DNA from 4 places in the Lacicoccus kunmingensis DSM 17847 genome. Region 2 is predicted to be linked to each of the others. Evidence: riboswitches for the same ligand, from Rfam matches in the RefSeq annotation. Region 2 holds a riboswitch; each other region holds the start of a gene.
What was found. A riboswitch is a leader RNA that binds a small molecule or an ion and turns the genes downstream of it on or off. The one in region 2 is predicted to bind thiamine pyrophosphate.

Region 1 (6,337 bases), on a different contig from region 2:
CATATAAAATGTATTTGTTTGCTATAATGGAGTATATATGTTCGTCACAATTGCGACAATACATTTTGTCTAAATTGTGAAATGTTTTCGAAAATATTTTTAAAGAGGTAATAAAATGGAAATAACGACACACAGAAAAATTGTCAGATACCAGGACAGGCAATTTTCTGATATAGATGATGTAGTCGCAGAGGAATTCCCGTTGACTATTTATATAAACGATATTGAGTTTGCCACCCTCGTCTGCTCTCCAGAACATCTGCAGGAGCTGGTCATAGGTTTCCTTGCGTCTGAAGGCGCAATCAGATCTTATAAAGACATCAAGTCCATCAACCTTGATGACAGAGGCGGATTCTGTCATATAAAGCTGAATAAATCGATTCCTACAGACCACTTCCAGTATTCCAAACGTATACTCGGCTCATGCTGTGGTAAAAGCCGTCAATTCTACTTTCAGAATGATGTGGACACTGCCAAAGTATCCATGAGTAAGACGACATTGAATCCGGAACAGATAAGCAGACTGATGATTGAAATGCAGACGACAAGCACAATTTTCAAGGAAACCGGCGGCATTCATAATGCAAGTCTCGGAAGCTCTGAAGGCACTGTCGTTCACCGTGGTGATATCGGCCGTCATAACGCTCTGGATAAATTGTACGGCTACTGCGTTGAAAATAATATTTCTGTCAGAGATAAAATACTTGTATTCAGCGGCCGGATTTCATCTGAAGTTTTGACAAAAGCCGCTAAAATAGGTGTTGGAATCGTTCTGAGCAAGTCCGCACCTACAGATCTCGCAGTCGAATTGGCGCATGATCTGAATATTACAGCAGTCGGATTTGTAAGAGGCAATTCATTCAATATCTACAGTCATCCATGGCGTATAAAAGAAAGTGAATAACTTTCAAGTGTATAACCAAGTCAGTTGACTTACATGCTTTACACATTTATCATAAAACTAAGTAAATAACAGTACCACTAGGGGTGCATTTAGCTGAGATAGCAGATTTCTGATAAGCAATTATCAGGAAGTGCTGATCCCTTCGACTTGATCTGGGTAATTCTAGCGTAAGGAAGTGGTTTAGTACATAAATATCAAACAGCTAACCAAATATATTTCTATAGACTATGATGCTCTTTTGGTGTGTGCTGTTATTTATATTACTAAGCCCGCTTCTGCAATGATTTCATTGCCGGAAACGGGCTTTTTATTTTCTATAAAAGGAAGGATGGAGAGGAAATGGCACAAGGTTTACCAATTGCTCTGACGGTTGCAGGAACTGACCCTACAGGCGGCGCCGGTGTTCTGGCAGATATAAAATCTTTTCACTCAAGAGAGGTTTACGGCATGTCGGCAGTCACCTCGCTCACGGCACAAAATACGTTGGGGGTACAGGATGTATTTCATGTCCCCGCAGACTTTCTGGAAGCACAGCTTGAAAGTATATTTTCCGATGAAATTCCTAATGCAATGAAAAGCGGCATGATTGCCACTGAAGAGATGATGAAAGTTTTAAAGGATTACGTCACCAAATATGAAATTCCGCTCGTCATCGATCCGGTCATGATTTCAACATCCGGTCATAACCTGATCAGTGAAGATGCGATAGATTACTTGAAGAATGAACTGCTCCCCGTCGCCTTGACGGTGACTCCAAATATTATGGAAGCGGAAAAGCTTACAGGGGTCGATATCGAAAACGAAGAAGATGTAAGAAAAGCTGCCAAAGTATTCATTGAAGATATCGGCGTGAACAGCGTCATCATAAAGGGGGGGCACTTGAAAGGCGCAGCCGTTGATTACCTGTTTGAAAAAGATAATGAGAGCAGTCTGTCCTCTGACAGAGTGGACACCAATCATACCCATGGAACAGGTTGTACATTTTCAGCAGTCATTACGGCAGAACTGGCTAAAGGTAAATCTTTGGATGATGCTTTCCACATCGGTAAAAATTATATAACCAAAGCCATAGAAGAAACTCCGGAAATCGGCAGAGGCGACGGACCGATAAACCATTTTGCTTATAAAGGAGAATTATAAAATTATGCCATTTATTAAAACACTGCGTGAAGAACCGCCGCTGATTGTGTGCATAACAAACGATGTCGTTAAAAACTTTACTGCCAATGGACTGATTGCCCTCGGTGCATCACCAATTATGAGCGGTGAAAAAGACGAGGCGGAATCACTGATGAAAGTTGCCCACGGATTGTTGATTAATATTGGAACAGCAGACGCACATAAAAAAGAACTGATGTCAGAAATGATTGCCCAGGCAAATAAAAATAACGTTCCTGTAGTATTGGATCCGGTCGGTTATGGTGCCTCCTCCTTCAGAAAAAACCTTGTTGATGAACTGATAGAAAAATACGATATAGACTTCATCAAAGGAAACAGAAGTGAAATGCTCGCTTTATCAGGTGCAGAAGGCACTTCACGAGGCGTGGATTCCACTGAGGAAAGCGATGCGCTTGAAATCGCTGAAAATACCTTCCGTAAATATGAAATACCTGTTCTGGTCACAGGTGAAACAGACGCGGTCGTTACACATGATCAAAAATACACTCTTCATAATGGTCATTATCTGCAAGGCAAGATAACGGGGTCCGGATGCCTTCTCGGCGCTGTCATACTGGCCTTCATCGCCACAAATAACGATGTAAATAACGCTGTTGGCAATGCCGTAAGCTACTATAATCTTTGTGCCGAATCAGCAGCAGAGAAAAACACCGCCGGTCCAGGCACTTTCCTGCCAAATTATATCGATGCGCTGTATTTAAATGATGATGATATCTTAAAAGACAAGGTTGTTAAAATCCATGAATAAAGCTGATTTAAGACTTTATTTTATTTATGGCTCAAATAGCGGAGAGACAAACACAAGCCTTTCCATTATAGAACAGGCATTACAGAGCGGAATCACTTTATTCCAACTGCGGGAAAAAGGACAAGGGGCCCTGACAGGAGAAGCGCTTAAAGACTTTGCTCTTTCAGTACAGGAGCTGACCGCCAGGTACAATGTGCCCTTTATTATTAACGATGATGTAGAGCTGGCACTGGCAGTGAAAGCCGACGGTATCCATATCGGTCAGGATGATATGGACCCTGACAGTTTGCCTGCATATTTCGATGATAAGTTGGTGGGTCTGTCTGTACGCGATGAAACCGAACTTGCCGCAAGCAACCTCGACAATGTCAGTTACATCGGTACAGGTCCAGTATTTCCAACAGGGTCCAAAGACGATGCGGGGGATGCGATAGGTGTTTCCGGGCTGAAGTTGATGCGCCAAAAGATAGGACAGCTGCCGATGGTCGCCATCGGCGGAATAACAGAAAGCAACTATACCGATTGCATTTCTAACGGTGCGGATGGCATCTCAGTAATTTCAGCAATTGCCGAATCAGATGACATTGATCATACCGTCCGTAATTTTTTAGATTAAAAAAACGTCGCCATTAAATGATGGTGACGTTTTAATCTTCATTACGGTATTCCGTATACTCCATTTTTCCAGTATTTAAATTATATTCATTATAATATGAGGACATTATATCAGCGATGATAACCGGCCATCTGATGTCCGTAGCATATTGATGATTGCCCGGATTTTCAGGGTTCCATCTCATTTTATATAACGTATTTTGATAATTGTTGACATAATTATCACTTATGAACTCTGCGCCGCCCAGTATAGCCGCTTCAGGAGACGTCCAGTTTACCTGCTCAGCGTAACTCGCCCCCGCTTCCACTGCTTGTTTATCAAAAGCACCGATGCCGAAAAAATTGTAATAGGTTTCATCTGTTTTAATGCCCTGCGCCAGTTCCGACTGACCATTCCCGGTCTCCAGTTGCGCATGGCTGATCAAGTACAGCACATTGATATCATGTATATTTTGAGCTTCCAAAAAAGTTTCTCCATGGTTTTCAAGTACGCCCTTGCCCTCCAATATCTCATTCAAGATTTCAGTTTCGGCATCCACTTTATCGCGCAAATCCATATGCTGCAGAGGATAATGGTCTTTATCGGTACTCATATATTCTCTGATTTGGTTTTCGTCAGCATCCGTCAACTCGCCATCTTCAATGGTGACATCCTGCGTATTTTTCTCCATATGAGCTGAAACAGCTTCATCAAATGTATATTCAGACTGATAATTTCTATTGCCTGTTGTTTCCGAAACGATAAATGCTATGACAAAAATCCCCATGATGGCACTCAACAACAATAATGGCAAATCGTCTTTATCTTTATTCAACATATTTTTTATCCTTTTCCTTTGTATACTTGTATGGCATAAAAGCAATACCATAAAAAAGTAAGCATCAAATATGATGCTTACTTTTAGTCATACCCGCGAGTGAGATTAATGAATCCACCATCTTGCCGATTCTTTGCTTCATCTCATTACTTAGTTCGCTATACTTGCCATTTTCATCTTTCTTATAATCGGAACTGCTTGCACAGAGCTGGGTCGGCAGAGCCAGCGCATGCAGTCCTCTCATTACTATTCTCAGCTGGGCCAGCGGATCTGTGTTCCGCATACCGCCGCTTGTACAGTACAGGGCGACCGGCTTTTCTTCAAACTGATCAAATGATAAATGGTCCAAAGCATTTTTCAATATCCCTGAAAATGAAGTATGGAAGTTCGGCGTTCCAATTATTATGGCATCCGCTTTAGTCGCAATCTGTTTAAATTCCTCAAGTTCTTTTGTACCAGGATGCCCGAGTAATGGAATATCCCATTGGCATAAATCAATTATTTCCACGTGGTTTTCAGGCTGTTCAATCTGAGCTTTTATTTCTTCTGCTAAAAAAGCTGTACTTGAACCTGGAAATGGACTCCCGGAAATAATCAGCAGATTCATAAGTTTGCTCCTTTATAAAAAATATTTAGTATATTAATAATAACATTTTTCATACAGCTATTCACATACGTCAAAAGAAGTAAAAAAAAAAGAGACTTTATCAGTCTCAGTTCATCAATTTATGATTCAATTCCTGCAACTTACCTAATGTATCTTCTGGTAAATCTTCGAGTTTTATTTCTTCGTCAACAATTTTCTGTGCTAAGTTCATATCGACACCTACAGCTCGACTGATTTGGTATGCAGTTAGTTTTTCCACGAGGAGTGAAAGGTTCAATTCAGTGTTCATAATGTCACCTTCTTCATAAGTATCGAAATATCAATAACTTATTATACCACAGATTCCATGAACTTCAACTATATGCTCAATACATTCAATTCATTTCTCGACATGCCCGAACAACGCATTTTCCAAATGATGAATTTTATTGATCACTTCCGGACTGAAGTCCGAAACATCAATTTCTTCATTCAAAACAGCTTCGACCTGTTCTATTGTTATTTCTAAAGCTTCGCTTAGTTGATAGGTTGTTAAACTGCCTTTTAAAATATTAAACTTATCGTTCATGAGCATCACCTTTTATTGTTAAGTACTATTAATTATAGGAAGTTATTAATAAAATGCAATATTTTCTTCTTTAATTAACAATTTTTAAATCGGGTAACCAGTCTATAAGGAGTGAGTATATGTACGAATCTATATTTAATAAGCAAAAACAATTTTTCCAAACTAAGGAAACATTGTCATTAGACGTCCGGATTAAAGCGTTGAAACAGCTTAAAGACGCAATCAAATTTTATGAAGATGATTTGTTGTTTGCTATGAAAGCAGATTTCAACAAAAACGAAAGCGATGCTTTCTTAACAGAAATTGGAATTGTCTACAGTGAAATAAATTTCCACCTTAAACACTTATCCGTGTGGGCAGAACCTGTCAATGTAAAAACACCGGTGACCCATTTCGGCTCGAAGTCTACAATTTACAAAGAGCCTTATGGTGTTACATTGATTATTTCTCCGTGGAATTATCCTTTCAATCTCGCTCTTGCACCGCTGGTCGGCGCACTGAGCGCAGGCAACACTGCCATATTGAAGCCTTCTGAGCATACGCCACATGTATCGGAGGTCATTACAAAAGTGATTGGTCTTGCCTTACCTGAAAAATATGTCACATCAATAGAAGGCGGCATTGAAACCAACCAGCAGCTTTTAAGTCTGCCTTTTGATTATATATTCTACACAGGCAGTTCACACGTCGGTAAAGTTGTGATGGAAGCCGCTTCAAAAAATTTAACACCTGTGACTCTCGAGCTGGGTGGTAAGTCTCCGAGCATCGTCACAAAAGATGCCAACTTGAAATATGCGGCAAAAAGAATCGTATGGGGCAAATTTATGAATGCCGGCCAGACTTGTGTGGCTACAGACTATATTTATGTAGATAACAGTGTTAAAGATCAGCTGACTAA
Region 2 (8,108 bases):
CAAGCTCATGTCGACGAATGCAGCAGACCGGTTTTCTGTAAAAGGCAAAGGAAAGATAGCTCCAGGTTATGATGCTGACTTTGTCATCATTGATCCTGAAGAAGAATGGGAATTTGTCCAGGAAAAATTTGTGACTGATATTGATTTACTGCCATTCAGAGGACGGAAATTTAAAGGTAATGTTACAGAGACGGTTATACGTGGAGAAACCGTCTTTAATGGCACTGACGTAGTCGTTGAACCAGGATACGGCCATTTCATAGAAGGTTCTGAGAAGAAATAGGGGGTGTTCCTGATGAAAGATGATATTGAAAAGCTTGTAGGAAAAGTGCTGGAAAGTGAAATATCGGAAGAAGCGAGACAGAGTGCTGAACATGTAATGGCAGATACTTTAATTGCTGTCCTTTATGGCCTTAAAACAGAAGAGGAATTACAAAGCCTTATGAAGGATAAATGGGTTGAAGATGGCATTGAAATTTTAGGAACTGATCATACACTTTCTAGAAAAGATGCACTGCTTACACTCGGTGCAGCAGCTGTTGCAAATGAATTAGATGAGGGAAATACATTTGCAAAAGGCCATCCAAGTGCACATATATTACCGGTCATTTATACATGTGGAATGGAAAAAGATTACTCATTAAATAAAATCATAGATGCCTATATACAAGGGTATGAAATTTCAGTCAGGTTATCCAATGCTTTTCAGATGAAAGACAACATGCATCCCCATGGCACATGGGGAAACGCTGGAGGTGCAGCTACAAGAGCAATTCTTGAAGACAAAACTGTTACTGAGATAACAGATATCATTCTGCTGTCACTGTCTCTGCCGATTGCAACGAACTGGCTGGCAGCAGAAGAAGGACAGTCAGTCCGAAACTTGTATACGGGCTATGGCAATATACTGGCATATGAAGCAGTTGATATAGTGGGATATGGTTTTTCATCAAATATGACAGTCGTCGAAGATCTATGGAGTAATATCATGGGGACGAAGATTAATCCAGACAAATTATTTGAAGATTTTTTCACTCCGCCTATGATTACTAAAAATTACTTCAAAATTTATCCGACATGCAGATTTACACATGCTGCTATAGAAGCGGCTGAAGAGATAAGTAAACAATCCGGGCTGTCTAGCTCAAACATTGATAAAATTACAATCAACACTTATGATTTGGCAGCACGTTGTGACTCCAAAATAATAAATACAAAACTGGAATCTAAATTTTCAATTCCTTATGCGGTATCATGTATTATTCTTGGTTTGGATTTATATAACGGTTATAGAGAAAATATTCGATTAATCGGTGATTTCATCAATAAGATAGAAGTTGTCAGTGACGAGAAAATCACCTCTCTGCTGCCATCTGAAAGGGCAACGGAATGTATTATTAATGATGTAAATGGTAAAGAATATTCCAGCTTCATATCTAATGCAAAAGGTGAATACAGTCATCCATTTACTGGTAGTGAATTCAAAGAAAAATATCAAAACATGCTTCAAAATCATTATGAATTTTATTCGGATGACTGGGTTAATCAATTGCTGGATATAGACAGGGATATTACTTTTAAAGAATGGCTTCAACATAATAATCTGATTAAGGAGGGGGAGATGAGGGATGACAGTTGATATAAATCGAGTGAAAACGAATCTTGAACTCATCGGTGATAAATTCAATAGTGATATAAAAGGATTTAACAGACTTGCATTTTCACAGGAAGAAAAGGATGCAATCAACTGGTTGGAGCAAGAGTTGGGAAAAAATGATATAGATGTAAGGCGTGATTCGGTAGGAAATTTGTTCGCCCGTATCGGCCCGGATAATGCTCCAGTTTATGCCTTTGGTTCGCATCTTGATACTGTCAAACAAGGCGGACTTTTCGATGGTGCACTTGGAGTCATTGCAGGTTTGGAATGTCTGATTCAATTAAAAGAACAAAAACCTGAAAATGTCGCCTATGAATTGGTATGCCTGGTGGGAGAAGAAGTAAATCCTCTTGGCGGTACATTTGGCAGCAGACTGATTTCCGGTCTTATAGAAGTTAACGATTTGGACGACGAATTGATTAGGGCTCTCGGTATGACCAAAGAACAAATTGGTTTGTCAGTGAATACATTGGAAAAGTACACCGGTTTTATTGAGCTGCATATTGAACAGGGCACTGTGCTTGAAAATAATAATAATAAAACAGGAGTCGTTACAAATATTGCCGGTATTGTGCGTCACCATATTACTGTTATTGGTGAAACGGGACACTCAGGGACAATGCCGATGGCACATCGTAAGGATGCCTTGGTCATGGCGAGTGAGATTGTACAACACATTAACGATGAGGCGAATAAATTTACAGACGGTACGGTCGCTACAGTCGGTCATCTGGAAGTTAGACCCAACCTTGCGACTGTCATACCTGGAGAAGTGGAGTTCACATTTGAAGTCCGTTCCGGTGATGAAGAAATTTTAAAAACATTTCCAGAAAATATTATTTCATGGATGAAAGAAAATTATGAAGTGAAAGTGATGCCGGGAGTAGTAAAACCTACAAACCCGATGTCAGATAAAATCATAACTGCAATTGAAGAAGCGGGCAGAACACTGAGACTGGGCACAATGCGTATGATCAGTGGTGCAAACCATGATACAAACACTTTGGCTCCTTTCATGGATACCGGTATGATTTTCGTGCCGAGTGTGAAGGGTATCAGCCATAACCCACTTGAAAAATCCGAATGGGAATATATAGAGAATGCATCTAATATAATGCTGGAGACCTTGAAGCGTTTTGACGGATAATAAGGCAGTAGGATAATAAAGGTCGGAACATTTTTTAATTGAGTGTACTAATTTTTATTTATGTTTGAAGTGATTTTTCATATTATCCACCTGAAGTCGACTCTTTTTGACATACCATTCCATAGTGGTATAATGAATGCCACAAACGAATATTAATGCATAGGGGAGCCATACTGTGGCTGAGAAGGATGTATATCCTGACCCTCGGACCTGATCTGGATAATACCAGCGGAGGGAATGTGTGACGGCTAAGCCATGGATGTATGGCCCCCCCTCACAACTCTTGACGCCTCCGGATAAGGAAGGTGTTTTTTTATGCCGTTTTTGAGAGGAGTGCTTTTATTATGAATAAAATTCTATTTCCCGTCGTATTCGTACTGCTGCTTGCAGCGTGCGGGGGCGGTGGTGCGGAGGAATCCGCTGATATGGATGAACTGACGGATGTCACGTTTGTGCTGGACTGGACGCCGAACACGAATCATACAGGTGTCTATGCCGCACAGGCGGAAGGCTATTACGAGGAACACGGATTGGATGTGGAAATCGTCCTGCCGGGTGAAGCGGGCGCGGAACAGACGGTCGCGACAGGCAATGGTGATTTCGGCATCAGTGCACAGGAGAATGTGACGCAGGCGCGTCTGCAGGATGTGTCGATCGTGTCACTCGCTGCAATCATCCAGGATAATACGTCATATCTGGCTTCACCTGAAGAATACGGATTGGAAACGCCGTCGGATCTTGAAGGTCACACATATGGCGGCTATGGTTCACCGATCGAAGAGGAGACGATTCACTCGATCATGCAGGCGGATGGTGCAGATTTCAGTGAAGTCGAAATCCTCAACGTCGGGGAGGCGGATTTCTTTGCTACGGTGCAGCGTGATGTCGACTTTGCATGGATCTATTACGGATGGACGGGGATTGAAGCTGAACTCAGGGATATGCCGCTCAATACAATCGACTTCACCGAGTATTCGGATGCATTGAATTTTTATACACCTGTAATGATTACGAATGAGAATATGATTGAAAGCGATCCGGAAACGGTTGAAGCCTTTATGAGTGCGACGACGGAAGGCTACCAGCTGGCGATGGAAAATCCGGAACAGGCGGCGTCTCACCTGATTGATGCCGAGCCGGATCTCGACGAAGCGCTCGTGATGGCGAGCCAGGAGTGGCTGGCGGATGTCTATCAGAGCGACGCGCCTTACTGGGGTTATCAGGACCGGGAGGTCTGGCAGAATTATTCGGACTGGATGTATGAAAGCGATCTGATCGAGTCTGAGCTGGATGTCGATGCTGCATTCACAAATGACTTTCTGCCGGATGAATCGGAGGAATAAACGATGAAACGACTTTTATCATGGAGCGTACTCTCACCGCTCCTCGCCATTTTCGCCATACTTGTCATCTGGCAGCTAGCTGTCGGCATCTTTGAGATCGAGGCGTGGATGCTGCCAAGCCCGGTTCAGATCATACAGGAAGGCATCGAGATCTATCCACGCATCATCGACCACAGCATCTCGACGATACTGATAGCGCTCGGCGGGTTTGCCATCGGTGTATCGGTCGGACTCGTTCTGGCGGTTGCACTGCATCTGGTGCCGCTGGCGAGGCAAAGCATCTACCCGCTTATGGTGCTCTCGCAAAATGTGCCGATTATTGCGCTTGCCCCGCTTCTTGTGCTGTGGTTCGGCTTCGGGGCACTGCCGAAGATACTGATCATCACGCTCGTCGTCTTCTTTCCGATCGCCGTCTCCCTGATTGACGGTTTCCGGCAGACGAATCCCGAACTGCTCAATTATATGCGGATGATCGGCGCCGGCCGCCGGCAGATTTTCTTCAAGCTGGAATGGCCGAGTGCCCTGCCGTATTTCTTTTCAGGTCTTAAGATTTCTGCCACATACAGTGTGATGGGTGCAGTCATTGCCGAGTGGCTCGGTGCCCAGCAGGGTCTCGGGGTCTTCATGACGGTCGCATCTTCCGCGTTCCGGACGGATCAGGTATTCGTATCGATTTTTGTCATCATGCTGATCAGTCTGGTGTTGTTCGGTTTTATTCTGCTGCTCGAGAAATGGCTGACCCCATGGAATCAGGACAAGAAAGGAAGTGGAACGGATGACTGACAAACTGCGTATTGAAAATCTGTCTCATACATTCAAAGGGCCGTCTGACATCGACGTGCTCGACAACCTTTCGCTGAGTGTCGCTGACGGGGAGTTCGTCACGCTGCTCGGTCCCTCCGGCAGCGGAAAGAGCACCATCTTCAATCTCGTCGGCGGACTGATCGATGCCGAGAGTGGTGATATCTTTATTGATGGTAAGCGTGCCAACGGCACACGGGGCAACATCAGCTATCTGCCCCAGCAGGATTCCCTGCTGCCGTGGCGGACGATCGAGGATAATGTCGTTTTGGTCCAGGAGGTAAACGGCGCCGTCGACCGGGAGGCTGCTCGCAGACTGCTGGAACGGGCCGGGCTCGGTGGTTATGAATCCGCCTACCCTGATACACTGTCCGGCGGTATGCGCCAGCGCGTCGCCTTCATCCGCTCGCTCCTCAGCCCGCAGCGTCTCATGCTGCTGGATGAGCCGTTCGGTGCACTCGATGAACTGACACGGCTCGACATGCAGGACTGGCTGCTCAAAATGTGGGAAACCGACCGCCGTTCGGTGCTGTTCATCACCCACAGCATAGAGGAGGCGCTCTACATGTCCGACCGTATACTGATTTTGTCCAATAAACCAGCCCGCATCATCAAGGAAATCGACGTGCCGTTCGAACGGCCGCGTGATCCCGGCATTACGCTGGATGATACGTTTGCCAAGCTTAAAAGGGAAATCTACCTGTTGTTGAAAGAAGGGGTTCAGAATGATTGATGCACAAATGACGAAACTCATCCGAAACCAGGCGTCTCAGATGGAGCAGGAGGGCAGGCTGTCAGAGACGGTGCTGCAGTACATCTATGATCAGGGACTGTTCAAATTGTTTGTGCCGGACGCGTTGGGCGGCAATATGCAGCCGCTGCCGGAGGCATTGAAAATATTCGAGGAAGCGGCACATGTGGACGGCAGCTTCGGCTGGCTCGTGCAGATCGGTTCAGGCGCCGGATTCTTTGCGACGACGATGGCGCCGGAAGCGGTCAGAAAATATTTCACCGCCCGAGATTTCTACATTGCCGGCAGCGACCGCCCGACGGGTGTGGCCAGAAAGACTGATGGCGGCTATATTGTGAACGGCACATGGGCATTTGCGAGCGGGGCCGGCCATGCCAGCCTGTTCACTGCAACATGCCGGATAGAATCCGATGACGCGGAGGATGAGAAACTGTATGCTTTTGCTTTTACACCCGATCAAGTCGAAATTGAAGAGGATTGGAACGCCTTCGGCATGAAAGCGACCAGCAGCCATACCATCCATGTGGAGGGTGCTTTCGTACCTGCGGCATATCGTTTTGACGTGACCGGCCCGCATTTCCATTTCGATCATCCGGTCTACCATTATCCGTTTGTGCCATTCGCCGCAGCGAATATCGCTTCCACTGCCATCGGTGTCGCAAAACATTTCTTTGAAGCGGCGCGCGAACATGTCGAGTCTAAAAAAGCAGCCTGGCAAAAAGAAGGTTCGAACCGGTATGACCATGTGAATAAAATCCTGGAAGAAAATGAAACACGATTTCAGAAGGAGCGCCGGAAATTCTATCAGGCAGTCGAAAAATCATGGGATGCCCACCTTACCGGTGGATCTCTTGATGACAAGGACATGGAGATAATCTCCACCCGGAGCAAAATCGTCGCTGACGCTGCAGTGAGCGGAGTCCAGAAACTTTACCGTTACCTAGGAATGGATATTGTCACAGAAAGTCATCCTCTGAACCGCATCTACCGTGACCTTATGACCGCATCACAGCACGGTCTGCTTGTGGATTCGGAAGGTGAATTAAGATCCGATAGAAGTTGACCGCCACAAAAAGTGCTCTGAAACATTAATGTTTCAGAGCACTTTCCTTTGCATCTCCCCCATCATTTCGTACTTTCCGCTTCTTCCACTCTCTCTTCATGTCTGCAGCAGCGGTACTATGAGAAATGTAATCAGTGACAATACAACGCCGAACCATTGGCTGAGTCGGATCATCTGGCGGTCTGCGAGACTTTTCGTTCCGAGCATCCTCTGAATGGCATACTAGTTGGTGCCCCCAGTAGAAGAGCTTCGAAAATATCATACCGATGAATCATTGAAGAACCGATGAATTTTGAAGATATTTCACTTCATATTTATCAGCAAGTTCTGCAATGAATTTCAGCAGCGCTTCAGATTCAACCTCCTGTGCCTTGAATTTTTCTTCCAGGTCCATGGCTGTTGTACGTTCTTTTTCTGTACACACTTTTTTAAAATATCCCCACATATGGTTGTATGTATTAATGATCGAACCTTTCGTGGGAGTGGTTTCCATTGCCTCGTCAATCAAGACAACCAACACCTCAATATCAGGGTTTCCTTTTAACTCTTTACGTATGCGCTCATAGTGTTTCTGGCTGTGCATCATCACTTTATACTTTTCCTGAGCCCATTTCTTTTCAATTTCATGTCTCTTACTCATATTATCACCTGCCATTGCTTCATGATTCCTGATTTGCTTAATCTTTTCAGGTGTAAGATGACCTCTCACACTGTTGATAAGACGGATTTCCTCTTCGAGATGATTGTGTGTTATATTTTTCCTGATTACCGGTTTTCAAACATTGGAATAGTGTTCCATCTGCTTGCAGAAATAAATTGAAAGCTTAATAAAATGTCTTATTAAAAAGCGGAAACAAAGCCTTATGCGTCACTTTGTTTCCGTAATTGATATTTTGTGTTTATTCAATTCGCACATTTTCTATTTCTTCATAGCCAATGATGTAGTTTCTCCCCTCTGAGGCCATCACGTTATACAGTACATAATTTTCATAAATACCATTCGTGTTCTCATGAGAGTAGGTACGGTATATATAAACGTTGGAGCTGCCGTCTGGATTTTGCTCTTCATAATCGATATGCACCGAGTAAGTCGTATGATTGGCGTATCGGCCGGATGCTTTGTTTGCAGTTAATAAGTTTTGGCCCGCTGAGCCTTCCCGGTAGAATTCAAGCGCCTCGTTGTTCTGATCGTTATAGTATCCAGGCAGGGCAAAAAGGTACTGCCGTACAAACTGCAGATGACTGTTTATTTCTTCCGGTGCTTCTTCAGAACGGGGGAGTACTGATATATCTATCGGTTTCGATTCTCCATATTCAGCTTCAAAAGAATACTTTACGGCACATGG
Region 3 (8,108 bases), on a different contig from region 2:
TGACAGTGACGCCGTCTTCGACACGCTCATAAAACATTTTGAGCAGTTCATATGAAAGTTTTTGGTCGAGACCGAACGTCGGCTCGTCAAAGATCATCACTTCAGGCACACCGCCGGTTGCGGTCGCAACAGACAGACGTCGCTTCTGCCCGGTCGAAATCTCGAGCGGGTGCAGATGACTCACATGATCGAGCCCGATTCTTCTGAGCAGCGCCTCACACTTTTCATGTGCCTCATCAGGCGGGTAATGCATTTCCAGATTGATGAATACTTCATCGTAAACTCTGTTCGTAATAAACTGCAGCTCCGGATTTTGAAAGACGGGATATACCGTACCGGCGATATCTTTCGTCTGTCTGACTTTTTTGCCATTCACAAGAATGATGCCGTCTGACTTGATCAGTTTCATCAGTGCGAGCATCAGACTCGTCTTTCCGGTGCCGTTCTCTCCTTCAATTGTCAGCCATTCACCTTTTTTAATTATTAAATTGTCAATGTTCAAAAGCGTCTCTTTGCTTCTTTTGAGCGTCATGCCGTTTATTTCCATCAGTGTTTCATCATGTGGCTCTATTTTGTTGAAATCAGGCGCATAATCCCATGAGTACGGATGCCATACGCCGTACTCGTTCAACAGCTCAATGTGATTGTTCATAATGGTGCCCGGCGTTTCATCCATGATCAGTTCGCCTGCTGCGTTCATTAAGATGACCCGGTCGACTTTGTCCCAGATTTCATTGACGCGGTGCTCCACAATGACGACGGTTTTATCCGCCCAGACATTTTCAAGCGTCTGCCAAAGCCCGCCGACCGATGCCGCACCAAGCATGCTTGTCGGTTCATCGAGGAGCAGCGTGCCGCTCTTTTGAAGCAGTGCCGAAGCGATTGCGAGACGCTGTTTCATGCCGCCGGATAAATTGTTGATCGGCATCTTAAAATCCGTTTTCAGCCCCACTTTGTCCAGTGCATCCCGGATTTTCTCTTCCATCTCACCCTGCGGGACACTTCTGTTTTCCAAAATGAACGCGAGCTCTTCAACGACGGTCGGCATCGTAAACTGTGAATCCGGATCCTGGAAGACATATGCGGCACCGGTGTCGACATCAAGGACGTCCGCTTTAAAAGGAATGTCCATGCTTCTCGGTATATTGCCGCCGAGCAGATTGAGCAGTGTACTTTTTCCCGAACCTGATGGCCCGAGCATCAGCACCTTTTCTCCGGTGTTTATTTTTATATTCAAATTGCTGAACTGTCTTTTGTCTGTTTCAGGAAATTTCAGCCTGAGGTTCTTTATTTCAATAGCCAAGTCGTCTACAATCCTTCATCGTGATTTAATTTGCGTCCGCCTACAAACTTCAGTACGCCGGTCTCTTTCAATGCCTGGTATATAAGATGTGCAAGCACACCCGCGATTAATGCTGCGCTTAAAATTCTTAACGAGAACATCAATACGATATTCCATGTCGCCACTTCAGCGAGATATCCGTAAAACCAGTCGATTGGCAGTGTAATCAGTGCCGCCGCAATTCCTGCGTATACCGCCGTCATCATCTTTGTGCTTTCATATTTGAACAGGGCAAAAACAATTTCACATGCGAGTCCCTGAAGCAGCGCATAGACGATTAAAAATACATCGAACTGCAGCGTGACAATCGTTTCACCGGCACCTGCCGCAAACTCGGCGAGCAGTGCAACACCCGGCTTCCTCAAAATTAAATACGCAACGACTGCTGCAATGAACCACATGCCGTATGCAAGTTCATTCAAATGCAGTCCGAGCGGCTGAAGCACCGTATACACTGCGCCCCATAGCGAATAAATCACTGCAAATACAAAACCGATGACAACAGTAATGAGTACATCCGTCAAAGTCAGACCGTTTCTTTTTGCCATAACCAAACTCCTAAAATTATATTTCCAAATAAAAAAACACACCGCAAACGTACGGTGTGCATATATGAAATATGCCACTTTCCTACGCTAGCATGATCTAGATCAGGTATAAGGGTAAATCTCAGCCCATGACGGGCACCCCTAGTGGATGTGTTTATTATTCAGTTAATTAGTATGATAGTACACTTAATGTATTTTGTGAAGTTATTTGGCATTTATCATTTCATAGTAGCGGCCTTTTTTCTCAAGGAGCTGTTTTTCCGAACCGGATTCCAGCATCTGTCCCTGTTCCAATACAAATATTCTGTCCACCGCCTTGATTGTGTTCAGACGGTGGGCGATGATGATGCTCGTCCGCCCTTTCATCAGATGCTCGAGCGCTTCCTGGATTTTGAGCTCGGTCACCGTGTCGATACTGGATGTCGCTTCATCAAGAAGGAGGATGGCGGGATCTGTAATGAGTGCACGGGCGATGGAAATCAACTGCTTCTGTCCCTGTGAAATAAACCCTTCATCCAGTTCGAGTACTGTGTCATAACCGTCTTCAAGCTGAACGATGAAGTCATGCGCATTCGCGAGCTTCGCCGCTTCAACCACTTCCTCGTCCGTTGCATCCAGTTTGCCGTAGCGGATATTTTCCCTGATGGTCGATTCGAACAAGTACGGATCCTGCAGGACAAATGCCGTCTGCGAACGGACATTATGACGTTTGTAATCCGTCAGATTCGTTCCGTCGATCAGCACTTCCCCGCCGTCCACTTCGTAGAAACGGGCGAGCAGCTGCATGACCGTCGTCTTGCCGGCGCCCGTCGCACCGATCAGGGCGACAGACTCACCGGCATCGATGGAAAATGACAGATCCCGTATGGTCGGTTCAAACTGTTCCTTGTCATAAGAAAAATACACATTTTTAAAATCGATTTTACCTTCGATCGTCTGATCTTCGATTGTGCCGTCATCGGATTCCTCTTGTGTATCGATAATCTGGAACACGCGCTCAGCACCCGCAATTGCGGACAGCACCTGGTTGAACTGGTTGGACAAATCCGCAAGCGGACGCGTAAACTGCCTTGCAAATTCTGCGAAAATAACAATCGTACCGATCGTCACAAGACCGTCAGTGTAAAGTGCCATCAGACCGCCGGCACCGGCAACGATCGCAAAGCTGATGTTGTTCAGCATGTTCATTATTTTAGGGATGAAACCTGCATAAAGCAACGCCCAGAACGTCACGTGCTTCAGTTTGCCTGCACGTTTCTCAAAATCATCAATCGTCCTGTCTTCCTGAGAGAAGACTTTGACGATTTCCTGGCCGGAGACGACTTCTTCAATGTAGCCGTTCAGCTCTCCGGTCCGCCTTTGTCTCTGTTTATAAAGCGGACCGGTCCTTTTCGTCACGAATGCCACACCGAAGATGAGCACCGGGATGATGGTCATGGTAAGCAGTGTCAGCAGCGGACTTAAATATAACATCACCGAAACTGTACCGATCAGCGTGACTATACTCGTTGTAAACTGGATGAATGACGAGTTCATCGTCTGTGACAATGTTTCAATATCATTCGTCATACGGCTCATCAGTTCACCGTGCTGCCTTTTATCAAAAAATCGGACCGACAGCTCCTGCATATGTGAAAATAAACGGACCCTTAAATTATAGATTGTCCTTTGTGCGAGCCCCACCATCAAAAATGATGCCACGTACTGGGTAACCGATGACATCAGATATACAAAGAAGATGAACACTAATACCCCGATCAGTCCGTCGAACTCCTGGACGACGAGATAGTTGTCCACCGTCTGTCCGACGAGGAACGGACCGGCGATGGTCAATAGACTTGTTATCATCACAACGAAGATGATGAAGTATAATAAACGCCGCTCCCCTCTCATGAATTGCCAGAGGCGGGCCAGCGTCCCCCAGAAATCATTAGCACGCTGATCCTCTTTTTTCTTTTTACTCTTCAGATCTTCCTTCGTTAAAATCGGTTCATAGCCGAACGGTCTTTTTATTTTATCAATCATCGATATGCCCCCCTTCATTTTGGGATGCGTTGATACGGCGGTACAGCTCAGACTTTTCAAGCAGCTCCGAATGCGTCCCGGTTGCGCTGATTCTGCCGTCATCCAAAAGAATGACCCTGTCCGCCGTTTCTGCAGTGACGATTTTTTGTGTGATGACGATGCGTGTCGCCTTCTCTTCATTCAAGGCTTCCCACAGAGCCGACTCGGTTTTGATGTCGAGTGCGGATGTACTGTCATCCAAAATGAGTATCGACGGCCGACGCACAAGTGCACGCGCAATCGACAATCTCTGTTTCTGTCCGCCGGAAAGTGTCACACCGCGCTGGCCGACAATCGTTTTATACTGATGGTCGAACCCTTCGATGTTTTCATGAATCTGTGCTTTTTCTGTCGAAGCGATGATATCGGAATGAAGCGCTTCGTCGTCGCCCCACAGCAGATTTTCATAAATCGAACCGGAAAAGAGTATCGCTGACTGCGGCACATAGCCGATTGTCTGTCTGAGATCTTCTTCATTCCAGTCCTGCACATTGATGTCATTGACGTAGACATTCCCTTCGACCACATCATACATTCTTGGAATCAGGCTGATCAGAGTACTCTTGCCGGACCCGGTACCGCCCATGATGACGAGATTTTCATTTTCAGCAACTTCAAATGAAATATCTTTTAATACATATCGGGTCGAGCCCGGATATTTGAACGATACATTGCTGAAGCGTACAGAACCTGCTTTCGCTTCCTGATTGATTGTCTCATGATTATTTTCTGTAATCGGTGAATCAAGCACCGCGTTCATACGCTCACTACTCGCTTTGGAACGTGAGTATGCAATGATGATGAATGCAAACATCGAGAATCCGCCCTGCATTCTGAGGCCGTAGTTGATGACCGCAACCACTTCACCAATCTGAACATTGCCGGCTGACAGCAGATCCGAGGATGCCCATATGACAATCAACAGACTCGAGTTCATGATGAGGAGCAATACAGGCAGTATCGACTCCATCAATCTGAGCCCGCTGACCGTATCATTTTTAAGCTTGCCTGCAACACCGAAAAACTTGTTGTTTTCAAATGATGCACGATCGTTCGCCTTGATCAGACGCACCGCTTCCAGGTTTTGCTGGATGAAACGGTTCAGCTTGTCCAGACGTCTCTGGACGCGTAAAAATATTTTTGCACCGTGTTTTGCCGCTATGTATAAAAATATTAAAAGGACCGGCGTCAGTAAAGATAAATAAAAACCGAGCGTCGGATTGACGACAAATGACATGACGAGAGAACCGATGACAAGAAGCGGTGCCCTGAGCACGATTCTGAGCGACATGTACAACAGCATTTCTGTCATCAGAACATCCTGGGTCAGACGTGTAATCAGACTCGACGTCGGAAATTTGGACAGCGTCGTCAAAGTGAAATTCTGAATCCTTTTAAAAATCGCCATTCTGAGGTCGTGACTGAAACTTGTCGCGACGAAACTCGCAAAATACGAGTTGATGATTCCCGCAATGAATGACAGGAGACTGAGCCCAAGCATGACACCAAGGTACAACCACACAACTTCAAGCTCCTCCATGACAATACCGTCATCAATCACTTTGGAAATGAAAAATGGCTGCAGCAGCTCGACAGTCAGTTCCGTCAACATACATAACAGCGCTATCGCCATAAACCACTTATATTTAAATGATTTCTTAAAAATCTTTAACACATGCCACACCACATTTCTTTCGAGTACCGAAGTATTAGTTATATTATGACATAATTTCGTAATAATTAGTAGTCCGATTTTTCAAAAAAATAAAAACCGGCTGCTTATGAACAGCCGGCCTATCCAGTAATTGTCACATTCATATTGGATAGTACTTCGATCGACATATCATGAAGTTTATCACTCGTACTGGCGACCAGATTTTTATTCAACATGATCTCCGCCTGAGGAAAGACATTCTGTATCACCATGACATTCGCAAGGATACAGATGTTCGTCTCAGCACCGACAAACTCGATTGGACGGTTGCTCTCAACATCTTCCCTGTACTTTTTAAGAAGGCTCTTCGCCTCGTCCGGCGGAATCCCGTAAAACGTTTTCGTGTATTCATCGCCGTGCGTTTCAAGAAGCTCACGGAATTGCGGATAGATCGCCTCGTCAAAACGGATGCTCTCCTCCGAGCGTTTCCCGTACTCAAACTCGGGATACAGATTTCTCGTATATATAATCGGCTCATCCTCCTCGACCGCCCTTTGAATCCTCGCCTCGATACCGTCTTTCACTTTTTCAGTCCATTTGGCGTATCCCGATCCCCTGTCATCAAAAATATCATTTTGCAAATCTATAGCAACAAGCATTGTCGAACCTCCTATCATTTGATTCAATTTTACTATTTTATGGTGTTGAGGTCATTTAATAGAGCTTGGGGGTGGAATCTGAATGCATGTGTAGTCAAATATCCAGTATAAACGACGATCTCATCAAGGCTCCGATTTGCGCTGTCATTTCGTCCCCTTCAAATCGGTTTCCACATGATATTCCGATTTGCCCTGACATTTTGACCCCTTCAAATCGGTTTAGACATTCCAATCCGATTTGCCCTACTATTTTTCAACATCCAAATCGTTTTCCACATGATATTCCGATTTAGGCTGTCATTTCGAACCCTTCAAATCGGTTTAGACACGATATCCCGATTTGCCCTAACAGTTTTCAATCTCCAAATCGTTTTCACTTTATAATTCCGATTTGCGTTCCACTTTTGATACTTTCAAATCGTTTTAAACCCTGAAAGGCATTAAAAATCCAGTAACCCTTTCTTTTTATTACTTCTAATGCAGTAATCACTAATTTCGTCATTAGAATATCGTTGAATAAGTGTTGGCGTAATATTCCAGGTACCATTTAAAGTCTTCAACTCCCATATAAGCTGAGTCAAAACATCTAAAACTGCCAGTTCACTAACACATCTGATACATTTGAATTTATACCGGTTCACCCGCACCAGCCGGTCGCCGCATTTCACACAGAACACGCCTTTACCCAGTTTGCGGAATTCCACCGTCGTGTCGCCTTGGTATTTCAAGTCGGACAACCGCCGGGATTCCAGGTCAGCGACCAGTCTGCTGTAATCATAATGGTTGCTCACCATCGCCTTCGACAATTTTTTACGCAGATTACTCCTGACGATGATTTCATTGATTGAAGGCAGGTTAAAGATGGTCTGGTTTTCGTTAATAAAAACCAATACATTGAACATCCGCAACTGATGACCGAGGCCGCCAAGCAGCTTGTTCACCATGTTCCGCTGTTTCGTCACCTGCACGAGCGGGTCAGGGAATTCACTGCCATTCTCAAAAAACCACTGGAGATCTCTGTATTCCAGATCGAAACTGTAGTTTTTGATTTCAAAAGTGTATAGAAAATCTTTCGCTAAAACCACATTATCAATCTGCACGTACGGTCGATCCGTCTTCGAACGGGTCAAAAGCCGCCGGTCGATATTTTCAGGATAAAAATTATAATCCTTAAGATGAATGATATTTGTTCCGGCAATAAAGTCCTCGATCACCCCGTCAAAAATCAACTCCCCTTCATGCCCCGCTTCAAGCTTCAACAGTTCTTCCTTTTCATAAGATGACAATTGATATCTGCGGTTCAATATCTCAAGCTGCTGATGACGCCTTGTTTTCTCTCTCAATTCACTGGCCTCCGGTTTTTATTTTCATCATATACCGGCCTTGAATTGTTGTCATATCGCAGCAATTCAATTTCTGCACGAGATTCACCGTCAAAATAGCAAACCTGCTTCAAAACTCTACAATTATCCAATTTCCGGCAGCAAAAATTACAAATCTGTAAATGACTATAAAAAATGCCCGAGACCTATAACGGCCCCGGGCACATAATAAACGTATTCTATTTGAATTCTGCCATCATATCATCGAAAGTCTCTCTCTCAAGTCTCATTTCACGTGAGATGAGCGGCTGATCGTCATATCCTTCAATATGCTCTTCGTAAGAAGGCGCATCCGGATTATGATAGATGATCCCTTTTAGCAGGCCATCATTCTCCATGATTGAGTTCATTGCGCCAGTCGCATTATGAACATCGTAGCCTTCAAGGTCCGCTATCGAAATCAGGTTCTCTTTGAACCAGTCGTAAGTATTTACCTTGTTGTAAGTCACACAGGGACTG
Region 4 (8,108 bases), on a different contig from region 2:
GCGTCCTTTTGTTATGTGTTGCAGTGTGAGTAACTGTCTTGCTGTGGTAAATGGGTTATTAAATGTACCTGAAATAGTTGAAACTAGTCCAACGTTATCTGTGACTTTACTCATAGCAGTTAATGCAACAACTGGGTCAAAATAACTCGCTGGTAATTCTGTTGGACTATCTGCGGGGAAGGCTTGTGAATCTGCAAAAAATACGGCATCAAATTTTCCGCGTTCTGCAATTTTTGCCAGATTTTCATAATAATCAATTGTCGTGAATTCATTGACACTCGAATCATCTTCTAACCATGCTGCCTGATGATGACCCACACCATACATTAAAATTCCTATATTTAACTGTTTAGAATTATTCATAATATATACCGCCTAGTTCATAGTAAGTCCGCCGTCTACCGTGATGTTTTGTCCTGTAACCCCATCTGCTGCCTCAGAACAAAGATAAACAACCATATTAGCAACGTCTTGTGGTGTTGTTACTTTTCTCAATGGTGTGGACTGTGCGATTAAATCAAATACTTCTGGTGTTGTGACTGCACTTGCGTCTGTTGTTTTCAGTAAACCGCCAGAAACAACATTTGCTCGGATACCATACTGTCCAAGTTCTGCTGCAACGTTTCTGGTGAATCCAATTAAAGCAGCTTTTGCAGTAGTGTACTCGTGATATGGTACTACAGGATTTTGATATAGATTCGTTCCAATACTGATAATTGCACCGTCTTTACGTTCTAAAAACTGTGGTATTACACTTTGTGATACGTTGAATGCAGCTTTTAGTGTCCCGTCTAACTGTTGCTCGTAATCTTTATAAGTTAAATCTTTAAATGCTTTTTGAGTGGTTGGATCAAATTTAAAATTAACGAGTGCATTGTTTACAACAACATCAATCTGGCCAAAATGTTCAGTTCCTTTTTTAACTAACTGTTCAACTGCTTCACGGTCTGTAATGTCCGCTTGAATCGCAATGGCTTGTGCTCCAATTTCTTTTTTTAACTTCTCCGACTCTTCTTTACTGTTGTTGTAGTTAATTATGACATTAAAGCCTTTTTCACTTAGCGCTTTTACGATATAGCTGCCAAGTCCTCTTCCGCTTCCTGTTACTAAAACTGTCCTTGTCAAATAAATCACTCCTATAATTTTTTAGAATAAAAAAATACGCAGCCTTCATAGGAAAGTTACGTATCGAGAGTAATTTATATGCCCACAAGGACATAGATATACAACTGTATCGATGTAACACTTTCCTACGCCAGTTTTAACTAGATCAGGTTCAAAGGGTCTGAGGTTACCCTCATCTCAGTTTATAAAAACGCCCCTAGTGCGAATCTATTCTATTTAACATCATTGTAGTACTTTACAAAGATACGTCAAGTAAATCACAAATTATGTGAATTGAAACAAACACAATTCAAATTCAAATCTGTAACTGTACTGCTATCTAGTTTTTATATGATTGATAGAATGTTAAAAGATGGTTATCAGCATAATTAAAATCTAATTTTATTTGCTATATTTAACTTTTTAGAGTAACTTGAGCTTATTGATTGAATAATTAAATAGTTAAGACCACTGGAAGTGTCTTTGAAAAAGGCTGAGATTAAAGTGTAGACTTTGGGATTCCGGGAACCTGATACAGTTCATACTGACGTAGGAAAGTGGCGAAAGTAATAGTTGTCCCTGCGCCGCACACCTAAATTCCTACTGTCAGCACAATCATGGAAATCATCAGTGTAAATCCCATACCGTATTTTTTGGAGATTTTCGGAATGAACGGTGAGAACAAACCAAAAACGACGAGCAGCAGAATATTCATAAAACCAACCATAGTAGTGCTTCTATTCAGTTCTTCGGTAAAGAATGGTACAAGCGGCCTGACAGGAGAGATTGGCGATCTTAAAGTCGCACCAATCAGTACAATTGCAATAAACAATAAAATAGAATAAATAAAATGCTTATCTATTTTATTTGAAGAACCCCTCCATACAATAACTCCGGAATCTTGAGTTTCATCAATTTGTTTCCGTCTCATATCATACAATCCTCAGTAGGTGTACATTACTGGAGAATTTTTGCAGAAAAAAAGCCCGCTCGGTCAGCGGGCTGAACTTTTAGTTTTCAAATTTGGCCATTTTATTCGCTTTTTCTTCATACTTAGGGAATTTATCTTTCAGCCATAATACTAACAATACGAGCAGGTAAGCACCAGCAGCTGTTGCTATTAGGGTATACATTATTGTGCTGAATTCCATGTTAAATGCCTGGCCGAAAATCGCATCTTTAAAGCCAGACACGACGAATGCCATCGGCAGGAATTCATAAAGCGTTTGATAGAAATTGTTTGCAGTTTCTATCGGGAAAGTTCCGCCGCTTGATGATAACTGTACAATCAGCAGTACGATTCCGAGGAATTTGCCGAAGTTGCCGAATATCATTACCAGCAATCCTATAATGGAAATGGAAACGAGTGACCATACAAGCATCGCAAAGTAAAATCTCCAGTGGCTGGCAATCTCAATCTGCATTATCCAGACAATTGTAGCATACAGCAGAGTTGTAATGATTACCGAGTGAGATAAAAACAGCAGACCGCGGCTGAGCCACTGGCTGAATACATTTTTCTTATTTTCGAATATTTTATTCATCGGGTATACAACATTAAATGTAATAGCTCCGATATACAGGCTGACTGCAATAACTAACGGTGCAAAACTCTGCGCATAGTTTTGTGTATCCACCATGGATTCAATATCCAGGTTAACAGGACTTGCAATCGCTTCTGCTCCCTCATCACTGAAAACAATATTCTGTTCTTCTATGTCCGCAAGCAGCTCGTTAAATCTGGTATCAACCTCTGTAAGTGCTTCTGCCATTTCGCTGGAGCCTGCTTTCAACTCGCTGATACCGCCGTTCATTTGCACAATACCTGAATTCAATTCAGAAGCGCCGCCAGCAAGCTGTGTGCTGGATTCATTTAACTGGCCTGCTCCATTTTCAAGTTCTGACTGTGCACCTTGAACCGACTGTGCGTAATTTCCAAGCATTGGTGCCAGCTGAGTGATCTGTTCTGTAAATTGCTGTTCACCATTATACAGTGTTGCTGCTCCCTCGCTGACTTGCGAAGCGCCGCTTTCAAGGTTGTTTGCGCCTTCTGTTAACTGCGCTGAGCTGTCTTCGAGCTGGCCAAGTCCATCGTCAAGCTCGACTGCACCGTTCTTCAGCTCAGCAATGGCATCTTGTGCCTCATCACTCTGGTCGGACAAACTGCCGAGTTCGCTAATCAATGTTTTGGTATATGTTTCTGTAATTTCTTTTTGAACTGTCTCGACCAAGACTGAACCGACTTGTTCAGACATAATTGAACCGATGAAATTGAATCCCGGATTTGTCTTTAGTTTAAGGTTTACATTTTCCGGCGATTCGCTTAAGAAGGTCATGGCATTATCAGAAGCATCTGCGGGGATTTCCAGATATCCGTATGATTCTCCGCTTTTAATTGCTTCTTCTGCTTTTTCCAGAGTAGAAAATTGCCAGTCCAGCTGGTCGTTATCTTTCAGCTCAGCTTCGATTTCTTTTCCGAGCTCTATATCTTCGTTGCCTGCATCTTCATTTACTATATGGAACTGCATATCTCCTGTGTGGTCATATGGGTCCCACATTGCACCGAGAAATGTCAATGAATATATAACCGGAAACAGTGAGATGAATGCAAGAGATATTAATAACAACGGTTTTTTAAATACAAATTTAAAATCCTGTAACATTTAATCATCCTTCATTTTTTGTGTTAAAGTTATCGTACACGTTGTACAATAACCCATTATAAGGCGATTAAATTATTCTTCAATGGTTGATACGTCTTTTTTTGTGGGATAACCAACACATTGTATAGAAAGGTTGTTTATTTTTGAAAAAAGATTTAAGAGTGCAGAAAACACTAAATGCAATTGATAATGCTATCATTACCCTTCTTGAGAAAAAGTCGTTTGAAAGCATAACCATCCAGGATATAAGTTCAGAAGCCATGATTAACCGGGGCACATTTTATACTTATTATAAAGATAAATACGAACTGATAGAAAGTTATCAAAATTCGATGATGACGGATATTGAACAGCTGCTTTACAAAAATATTACAGGTAGCAGTTTTAAAGATGTGGATGAGAACGATCTTAACAATACTATTCTGAAAGTGTTCCAGTATCTTAAAGATAACCGCAAACGCGTACTCGTTATTGCAAATAGTCTCGGCAGCGCTGAACTTGCAAAATATTTTTCACAGCATATGTTTGATTTTTATAAAGTGAAAAGCAGAGAATTCGGTGTTGAACTGGATTCTGAAATATTTACTGATTATTTGATTACTTACATCACAAACGCCCATATTGGTATACTTTTAAAATGGCTCAAAGGCGGCTGTGAAGAGTCAATTGAAGTGATGGCAATGTTTATTGAAACATTTACGATAAATGGTGTATTGAAAACCGTGGGAATCTGATGCGCTGGGTAGTAATGGGCAACAAACGTTTTAAAATGGATATTAAACATGTCCTTGGTCATGTAACTCATAAGGCTGCAAAACGCATCAATACACCTGTGATGATTATCAAATAGCATAAAATGCCTGCTTACTCGACTGGTAAGCAGGCATTCTTTAATTATTATCGTTTGTCAAAATAAGCTAGACAGTTCTCTATCCCCCATGTAACTCAAAAAGACTTCCAGTGGCGTGCAGTAGTTTAGTGATTTTCTCGGGATGTGGTTTCTTCTTGCAGCGACGTATGAGACAAAAGCCTGATCGACCGTGTTGAAGTCCATGTCTTTAGGCACGTCCAATCCGTTTCGCAATCTGTGAAATCGGTGTCTCTTGATGGAAGTAGGCTTCTATGATTACCAGTTCATCCGTAGTATTATGGATGTAGGTGATGCGTGATCACTTCTATGATTTCTTTAGTCGGAAAACTATTTTGAGTGTATCATGCGTGACCTTTTTATGTGTCTAGCTTAATTTTACAATCGGCGATATCAAAGAAAACTACATGTCAACTCAATCTCTAGTTTTTTAATAGGGATAAAACCACATTAGTTAAAACTATGTCATTAAACGATACGCTGAAGCTTATCACAAGTAGGGCGTGAGCGTCATTGTGCTCATTGGTCGTACGCATAACTGTATCATTGTTGATACAGTTATTCCAAGGTTCATTTGTTGAATAAGTATAAACCGGAGTAAATGATTAAAACAATACCAGCGCCCATATTTAGATTCACTATCTCAGTTCCAAACTTTAGGGAATAAAAAATGTTTAAACAAATTATTCCTGCACTAAAAATAAAGAGAGTACAGAATATTAAAGTGTCTAACCGGTATTGTTTCCCAAATACTTCAATCATTTAAACCCCTCCCTAAGTTTTATCTATTCGATGTTCAGACACGAGCTTACCATAAATAATTACTGATTCCCTTTCCGTGTGCTTCGCCAGTAACGGTAAGAAACGAAGGTGGATACGAGTACCGTAATCCAAGCAGCGATAGTGATGATACCGTTAAAGAAAGACTGATTGACTGCAAAAGCACCAAGGGCAACGAGCGACACCTGTCCCGGGATGGATGCGACAAAAGTTGCTGATAAAAAGGTATGCTGGCTGACACCGAGAGCGCCTGCACCGTAATTGACCGGCCAGTATGGCAGACCCGGCATCAGTCTGGCTGTGCACATGGCTAAGAAACCGGCGTTACCCAAATACTTTTTAACCGTATCTCCATGACGGCCGAGAAGTTTGAATGTCAGGTTCTGACCGGTAAACCGTGCTAACCAGTATCCAAGCCAGGAGCCAATTAATATGCCTGTAAAGGAAAACAGACTGCCGGCTATGACACCGTACAGAGAACCTGCGACTAAAGCCGGGATTGTGACAGGAATCGGCGTAATGGCAATCAGGGCTGTAATGCCGATAAAAACCAGCCACCCTGCCCAGCCGTAGCTTTGAATCGTCTCTTGGAGAACTTCAGGCTCCGGAATATTTACATTAAAACTTACCCAGATCAATAGACCTATAAATATCACTAAAGAGAATAATGAAATTATTGAACGCAGAGAAAAAGCATCTGTAGAATCTTTTGAACTCATTATGTTTCCTCTTTTCTGAATGCTTTATTAAAATTTTAATTTTATCGGACTGTCTCCTCCATTTAACTTTAACCGGATTATTAATAAAAGGAAATAGATTCAATTTCTTGAATTTGGCAATGTAAGACTTCAAAAAAATCTTATAGACTCCAGTGGATATGAAATTACAAAATTTATGGTTCAGAATCTTTCAATAGGAGCAGATTTTGTACGTGTAGATATCATAATCAAGCAGTAAATAAAGTGAGTGAGCAGAGTGTGCTCTGGATAAAGTATCGGGACGATTAACTCCAATAAAAAATTACTAATGAATTAATTCGCAAAATCGCGTTAAGACCAAGATGAGATGAGCGGGATAGTAAGAAAAAGACTGGAATATTAATTCCAGTCTCTTTTAGTTTATCAATCCAATTAAAAGATAAAGGGCAGTACCCCAAATAAAGAGTGCGGAGCCTTTATTGAAAACATTCATTAAAATCTTCTGATTATCCAGTCTTTTCATCGTCGTACCTGCAACAGTCAATCCTATAAACCAGAGCCAGGATACGGTCACACAGGAAACAGTGAAAAGTATAAGATCCAGCCCGATATAATTCAATGCACTGGTCCCTATCACGCCGACTATATCTAATATTGCATGAGGATTAAGTAAAGAAACTGACATTGCAAATATAATTTGTTTTTTAACCGGCAGTGCTTTTCCTTTAACAGAAGTGGCAGGTACAGATTTCCAAATAGAATATCCCATATAGATCAGGAACAATATACCTATTGTCATTAAACCGATTCTCATCCATTCAAATTGAAGAACAATGACTGACAATCCAAATATCGCTAAAAGTATAAGTAAAGTATCACATAAAGCTGCAGTAATGGTTGCCGGCAGGGCATTTCTCAGTTTTGGCTGTGTTGCACCCTGGGTAAATAAAAAAACATTCTGCACGCCTAATGGCAGGATCAGCCCCAGGGCAAGTATGATTCCGTGTATAATGGCTTCCATTTCTTAAGTTCCTTTCATTATTATTTTAACTATGATAAAGATAAAAGGGAATAGTTAGTCGGGTGAATGTTTATCCATCCCATTTTTAAAGGAAGTCATTTTATACATTGGAAATCCAAAAAAAGCTCGACTCGCCTATCTTATTCTTATTTATCATTTCAAATAAACCGTATTGTAATCCACTACGGAGCTGATATCATACGTGATCTGTGGGGCTTCATAAGACAATTTTCATGTTATTCTATTCAGAATATCGTTTGCTGCATTTAATGCCCCTTCTACATGTCCTCCTGAAATTGCACTCGTTTCTGTGCTTGCAAATAATAAATGGTTGCCCCATATTTCATCATTATCAATTGGTTGATATGGCGGAAGTTGTGTCATCGGAACAGAATCTTTTTCTATTGCCGTAAAAGCATCTTGTGACCAGTCTTTATATAGAATATCTTTATAATCCGCAGCTTTCTTTCCAAACAGGCGGGTCAGCTGTTCAATGACCAGTTCGTAGATTTTTTATTCTCCGAGTCCTCTTCTTTCTTCAGGTGACAGACCGAAGAACCCGAACAAAGCCCCCGTGTGATTATTTTCTGGTGAAGCATCGTGTATTTCCTGTAACGGCCCCCGGTGACTATTTGCTGTGCCGCTTAAATTATTATCTCTCCAAAAGGGACGGTCATAAATAACGACTATCTTGGCCTGTGATGCCATCCATGTTCTTTGAATGGAAAGGTTTTTCTGTGTAATTGGTGTGAGTTCAGGTACAAAAGAAATGTTTTTCTGGATGATATTAGGCGGCATGGCAAGTACCACAGATTTAGTGACGAATGAAACGTCTTTATTTTCTTTATTCACGGCTGTCATTTCAATTTCATCATTGTCCAACAGGTTAAGTTGTTTTAACTCGATATTCAGCATAAAATTTTCAGAAGGTATTTGCTTCTGCATTGCTTCAACCAACGACTTCATACCACCTG

Region 1: linked by a shared signal. The riboswitch ahead of thiD (bifunctional hydroxymethylpyrimidine kinase/phosphomethylpyrimidine kinase) and the one ahead of BO48_RS12035 (ABC transporter substrate-binding protein) in region 2 are both predicted to bind thiamine pyrophosphate.
Region 3: linked by a shared signal. The riboswitch ahead of BO48_RS00790 (ECF transporter S component) and the one ahead of BO48_RS12035 (ABC transporter substrate-binding protein) in region 2 are both predicted to bind thiamine pyrophosphate.
Region 4: linked by a shared signal. The riboswitch ahead of BO48_RS08390 (3-oxoacyl-ACP reductase) and the one ahead of BO48_RS12035 (ABC transporter substrate-binding protein) in region 2 are both predicted to bind thiamine pyrophosphate.

The regions. Positions count from the first base shown of each region.
Region 1 covers NZ_JCANUC010000012.1:165-6,501, forward strand. Annotated here, with positions in the region: gene fdhD (formate dehydrogenase accessory sulfurtransferase FdhD) at 116-904, shown strand; TPP riboswitch at 974-1,095, shown strand; gene thiD (bifunctional hydroxymethylpyrimidine kinase/phosphomethylpyrimidine kinase) at 1,244-2,044, shown strand; gene thiM (hydroxyethylthiazole kinase) at 2,049-2,831, shown strand; gene thiE (thiamine phosphate synthase) at 2,824-3,447, shown strand; gene BO48_RS11265 (N-acetylglucosaminidase) at 3,479-4,264, opposite strand; gene BO48_RS11270 (NADPH-dependent FMN reductase) at 4,329-4,871, opposite strand; gene BO48_RS11275 (hypothetical protein) at 4,978-5,160, opposite strand; gene BO48_RS11280 (hypothetical protein) at 5,251-5,439, opposite strand; gene BO48_RS11285 (aldehyde dehydrogenase) at 5,559-6,337, shown strand, end outside.
Region 2 covers NZ_JCANUC010000013.1:56,061-64,168, reverse strand. Annotated here, with positions in the region: gene BO48_RS12050 (hydantoin-5-propionate amidohydrolase) at 1-283, shown strand, start outside; gene BO48_RS12045 (MmgE/PrpD family protein) at 296-1,639, shown strand; gene BO48_RS12040 (Zn-dependent hydrolase) at 1,629-2,804, shown strand; TPP riboswitch at 2,956-3,058, shown strand; gene BO48_RS12035 (ABC transporter substrate-binding protein) at 3,149-4,147, shown strand; gene BO48_RS12030 (ABC transporter permease) at 4,256-4,930, shown strand; gene BO48_RS12025 (ABC transporter ATP-binding protein) at 4,923-5,681, shown strand; gene BO48_RS12020 (acyl-CoA dehydrogenase family protein) at 5,674-6,762, shown strand; gene BO48_RS12015 (YbgA family protein) at 7,034-7,402, opposite strand; gene BO48_RS12010 (hypothetical protein) at 7,662-8,108, opposite strand, start outside.
Region 3 covers NZ_JCANUC010000001.1:156,911-165,018, reverse strand. Annotated here, with positions in the region: gene BO48_RS00795 (ABC transporter ATP-binding protein) at 1-1,303, opposite strand, end outside; gene BO48_RS00790 (ECF transporter S component) at 1,309-1,890, opposite strand; TPP riboswitch at 1,953-2,043, opposite strand; gene BO48_RS00785 (ABC transporter ATP-binding protein) at 2,095-3,915, opposite strand; gene BO48_RS00780 (ABC transporter ATP-binding protein) at 3,908-5,587, opposite strand; gene BO48_RS00775 (cysteine hydrolase family protein) at 5,749-6,267, opposite strand; gene BO48_RS00770 (nuclease-related domain-containing protein) at 6,708-7,610, opposite strand; gene BO48_RS00765 (2-oxoacid:ferredoxin oxidoreductase subunit beta) at 7,829-8,108, opposite strand, start outside.
Region 4 covers NZ_JCANUC010000007.1:4,072-12,179, forward strand. Annotated here, with positions in the region: gene BO48_RS08385 (NtaA/DmoA family FMN-dependent monooxygenase) at 1-363, opposite strand, end outside; gene BO48_RS08390 (3-oxoacyl-ACP reductase) at 376-1,125, opposite strand; TPP riboswitch at 1,231-1,333, opposite strand; TPP riboswitch at 1,568-1,677, shown strand; gene BO48_RS08395 (hypothetical protein) at 1,697-2,035, opposite strand; gene BO48_RS08400 (YhgE/Pip domain-containing protein) at 2,115-3,767, opposite strand; gene BO48_RS08405 (TetR/AcrR family transcriptional regulator) at 3,929-4,501, shown strand; partial or broken gene BO48_RS08410 (universal stress protein) at 4,510-4,617, shown strand; partial or broken gene BO48_RS08415 (IS30 family transposase) at 4,675-4,833, opposite strand; gene BO48_RS08420 (TVP38/TMEM64 family protein) at 5,457-6,134, opposite strand; gene BO48_RS08425 (LysE/ArgO family amino acid transporter) at 6,529-7,134, opposite strand; gene BO48_RS08430 (hypothetical protein) at 7,366-7,518, opposite strand; gene BO48_RS08435 (FAD-dependent oxidoreductase) at 7,648-8,108, opposite strand, start outside.